One region of the Dokdonella aquatica genome, then DNA from elsewhere that is predicted to be linked to it. Evidence: riboswitches for the same ligand, from Rfam matches in the RefSeq annotation. Region 1 holds a riboswitch; the other holds the start of a gene.
The links. A riboswitch is a leader RNA that binds a small molecule or an ion and turns the genes downstream of it on or off. The one in region 1 is predicted to bind cobalamin.
Positions count from the first base shown of each region.

Region 1 (2,195 bases):
CGCGGATCAGCGAGCCGCGCGAACGCACGCGCGAGTACGACAGGCCGATGCCGCCGGCGAACTTGCTGAGCTTGGCGACGTCGGCGTACTTGTCGTAGATGCTCTCGAGCGAATCCTCGGGCGAATCGAGCAGGAAGCACGACGACAGCTGCTCGTGCGCGGTGCCCGCGTTGAACAGGGTCGGCGAGCTCGCGATGTACTCGAGCGACGACAGCAGGCGGTACAGCTCGAGCGTCTCGGCGAGCGAACCGCCGCCGAGCGCGCAGGCGATGCGCATGAAGAAGTACTGCGGCGTCTCGATGACCTTGCGCAGCTCGGGGTGGCGCAGCAGGTAACGGTCGTAGACGGTGCGCAGGCCGAAGTACTCGAAGCGGCGCGTGGCCAGCGGATCGATCGCGTCGTTGAGCTTGCGCGCGTTGAGCGCGACGAACTCGCGCAGGCGCTCGTTGACGATGCCGACCTCGGCACCGCGCGCGACCGACTGCGAGAACGACTGGATCTCCTGGTTGGCCACTTCCTTGTCGACGTACGAGGACAGCAGGCGCGCGGCGAGGAAACCGTACTCGGGCTCCTCGGCGGTCAGCGCGGCCGAGGTGCGGATCGAGAGCTCGTCGAGCTCGCGCGTGGTCGCGCCGTCGTAGATGCCGCCGATCGTCTTGAGGGCGACGCGCATCGGATCGACCGCGTGCAGGCCTTCGGCGCTGCGCGTCACCGCGCGCACGATCTTGTTGAGGTCGACCGACTCGCTCGAGCCGTTGCGCTTGGTCACGCGCATCTGCGCCGGGCTGTGCGGCGGCGTGAGCGCGAAGCCGCTGCCGGCAGGCGCGGCGGGGACGGGTTTGCTGGCCGTCGCGGGCGCGACAGCGGTGGCGGGTTTCATCGGCAGTGCATCACTTGGCGTGGAATCGGAATCGATGGCGTGCGGTGCACGCGAATCGAGGGGGTGCATGGCGTTCCTCCGTGCCGGACCGAAGACCTGCTCCCGAGCGCAGGAAGGTTTCGGCACCGCGACCACGGAACGCGCCACGGGACGGCGGCCCGCACGGGGCTCCGTCCTGCGACGCGCTTCCCCGCGGAAGCGGCCACCTGCGCCGGACCCCGACTGTCCGCCTCCTCGATCTCGGATCGTGAGACGGTGCCTCGGGTACGACGTGCCGGCAGGTCTTCGGGCTCGTGGACACGTGGCCGTCGCCGGCCACACCTCGTCCTGCGCTTCCCAGGGCATGCCCCAGTGCGTGTGCAGGACTCGTTTCCACTTACCGCTGCGGGGCAGCTCCGGAATTGCACCGGATTCCCTTTTAACCACGCTGCGCCACGCGTTCGGCGTGTCGGCGGCGTGGACCGACCGGACACAAGCTATTGTGTCCACCCCGGCACGTCAACCGGATATTTTGGGTTTTTGGGCTTGATTTTTCGGGAACGCGATCGCGTCGCCGTTTCGCGTGGCGCGTTCAGGATCGACGCGTGCGACGTGGCTTCGGCGGCTCGGGTGACGCGTCGACGGCCGCCTCGGACGCGTGCGTCGGCGGCAGCGGCGGCGCCACGGCATCGAGCGCGTCGAGCATCGCGTCGACATCGGAACGACGCCCCATCGCGAACAGGCTGACCGCGGTGCGCGCGACCTGACGCGTGTCGTACCAGGCATAGGCGCCCACGCCGACCGCGCCGACCACGGGCAGCCAGCGCGAGAGGCCGCCGCCGACGAGACGGCGCGTGACACGCATGCCGATCGCGTGGGCGACACGCTCGAACACGCGCAGCGGCACGTCCTGCGCGATGAGCCGCCCACCGACGCGGATCACGAGATCGCGTACCGCCTGCGCGGCGGCGTGGCGGAACAGGCAGTACAGCATCTGCTCGCGCGTGAGGCGTGCGCTGACGCCGTAGACGCCGGCGATGTCGGCGACCATCTGCGCCTGGATGCGCCAGATCGCGAGCAGCTCGGGCACGATCGTGAGCCAGCCCAGCGGCCCCGGCGGCAACGCCAGCGTGCCGGCGGCGAGCGCGGCCTTCTGCGCGGCGGCCTTGGCGACGGCGCGTGCGCGCAGGCCCGGATCGGCCGCGGCGGCCTCACCGGTCGCCGGCACCGTGCCGAGCAGGTCGACGAGGTGCCGCGCGATGCGGTGCGCGAGGTCCTCGTCGGCTTCGGGCTTGCCGCGCTTGGCCGGGATGTATTCGGAAGACTTGTTCATCGT
Region 1 is NZ_CP197094.1:1,639,212-1,641,406, reverse strand. It holds gene ACQQ2N_RS07405 (ribonucleoside-diphosphate reductase subunit alpha) at 1-880, opposite strand, end outside; cobalamin riboswitch at 1,140-1,361, opposite strand; gene ACQQ2N_RS07400 (hypothetical protein) at 1,452-2,192, opposite strand.

Region 2 (2,195 bases), 420 kb from region 1:
TTCGAGTACATGATGAATGCGCTGCGCCTCGTCGACGGCGTGCCGCGCGCGGACTTCGCCGCGCGCACGGGCCTCGACGACACCGCCCTCGCCGACGCGCTCGGCGAGGCGACGGCACGCGGCTGGATCTCACGCGACGAGGCCGTGCTGCGCACGACGGACGAGGGCCAGCGCCTGCTCAACGACGTGATCGGCCTGTTCCTGCCGGAGCGCGAGCATGCTTGAGTTCGTCGTCGTGCATTGCCCGTATTGCGGCGAAGGCTTCGAGACCAGCGTGGATTGCTCGGCCGGCTCGCAGGCCTACGTCGAGGACTGCGCGATCTGCTGTCGCCCGATCGAGGTGCACGTGCAGGTCGGCGAGGACGAGGAGCTCGTCGGCGTGTCGACGCGCCGCGACAGCGACTGACGGCCTGCGGCGCGATGACGCGCCTCCGATCCCCCTTCGCTTGCGGGCACCCCGGGCGGCACCTACACTCCGCGCCGCCGCAGGTGCCCTGCCGTCCATGACGTCGGGGTGAAACGGGAAGCCGGTGCGAAGACTGCTTCGGGCGACGATCGCCCGCACCTTCCATTCCGGCGCTGCCCCCGCAACGGTAGGCAAGCCAAGCCTGGTCGAAACGCCACTGTGCCGAGCACGGGAAGGCGACCGGGTCGATGCCGCAAGGCATCGCTTGCAAGCCCGGAGACCGGCCCGTGGCGGACGTCGACGACGTCCACAGTTCCAGGCGTCGCGGCGGGCGACGGACCGGATGGCACGAAGCCCGGCTTCGTCCGCCCGTTCCTCCGTGCGCGCCTGGTGTCGCGGGTGCGCGTACCGGAGAAACCCCATGTTCCGTCCTTCCCTGCTTTCCGTTTCGATCCTCGCCGCGTTCGCGGCGCCCGCCTCGGCTTTCGAGGCCACCGAGCAGCCCGAAGTGGTCGTGACCGCTTCGGGCGTGTCGCAGACCGTCGACACCGTGCTCGCCGACGTCAGCATCATCACGCGCCAGGACATCGACGCCAGCGTCGCGCGCGACACCAGCGATCTGCTGCGCCTGCAGGCCGGTGTGGACATCGCGCGCACGGGCGGCCCGGGCAGCCAGACCTCGGTGTTCCTGCGCGGCACCAACAGCAACCACGTGCTCGTGCTCGTCGACGGCGTGCGCGCCGCCGCACTCGGCACCGGCGCCTTCACGTGGGAAGCGCTTCCGCTCGACACGATCGAGCGCATCGAGATCGTGCGCGGCCCACGCGCGAGCTACTGGGGCTCCGACGCGATCGGCGGCGTGATCCAGATCTTCACGCGCAAGCTCGACGGCGCGCGCGTGAGCCTCGGCTACGGCAGCGACAACGACCGCAAGGCGACCGCCGGCTACGGCGCGCGCGGCGACGCCGGCGGTTTCGCCGTGCAGTTCGGCTGGCGCGCGACCGACGGTTTCCCGAGCCAGAACGAGAACGGCTTCGGCTACGAGCCCAGGGACCACGGTTTCGAGAACCACTACGCGACGGTTGGCGGCGATGCGCGCCTCGGCACGCAGACGCTGTCGGGCTCGATCACGCGCAGCGAAGGCGACGTCGAGTTCGCCGGCGGCGACTCGAGCTTCACGCAGCAGGTGATCAGCGGCGTGCTCGAGGGCGCGCTCGGCGCACAGTGGCAGCACCGCCTGCAGCTCGGCAACACGCGCGAGGACTACGAGACGCCGGCCTATTTCTCGCTTTACCGCAGCCGCCGCGACAGCATCGGCTGGCGCCACGACGTCGCGATCGCCGGGAACCAGCGCATCGTCGCCGGCATCGACCACGTGCGCGAGGAAGGCGACAACCGCGGCAGCTACGTCGAGAAGCGCGACAACACCGGCCTGCACCTCGGCTGGATCGGCAGCTTCGGCGCGATCGACACCGACCTTTCGGTGCGCCACGACGACAACAGCGAGTTCGGCAACGCGACGACGGGATCGGGGGCGCTCGGCTGGCGTTTCGGCGACGCCGCCCGTGCCTACGCGAGCTACGGCCAGGGCTTCCGTGCGCCGACGCTCAACGAGCAGTTCTCGCCGGGCTTCGGTGGCTTCTATGCCGGCAATCCCGAGCTCGATCCCGAGAAGTCGCGCAATGCCGAGATCGGCGTCGAGTTCACGCCCGCCGAGGGACAGCGCTTCAAGGTCAACGTGTTCTCGAACCGCGTGCGCAACCTGATCAGCTTCACGGGTGTCGACTTC
Region 2 is NZ_CP197094.1:2,063,719-2,065,913, reverse strand. It holds gene hemW (radical SAM family heme chaperone HemW) at 1-225, shown strand, start outside; gene ACQQ2N_RS09095 (CPXCG motif-containing cysteine-rich protein) at 218-406, shown strand; cobalamin riboswitch at 471-709, shown strand; gene ACQQ2N_RS09090 (TonB-dependent receptor domain-containing protein) at 828-2,195, shown strand, end outside.
Region 2: linked by a shared signal. The riboswitch ahead of ACQQ2N_RS09090 (TonB-dependent receptor domain-containing protein) and the one ahead of ACQQ2N_RS07405 (ribonucleoside-diphosphate reductase subunit alpha) in region 1 are both predicted to bind cobalamin.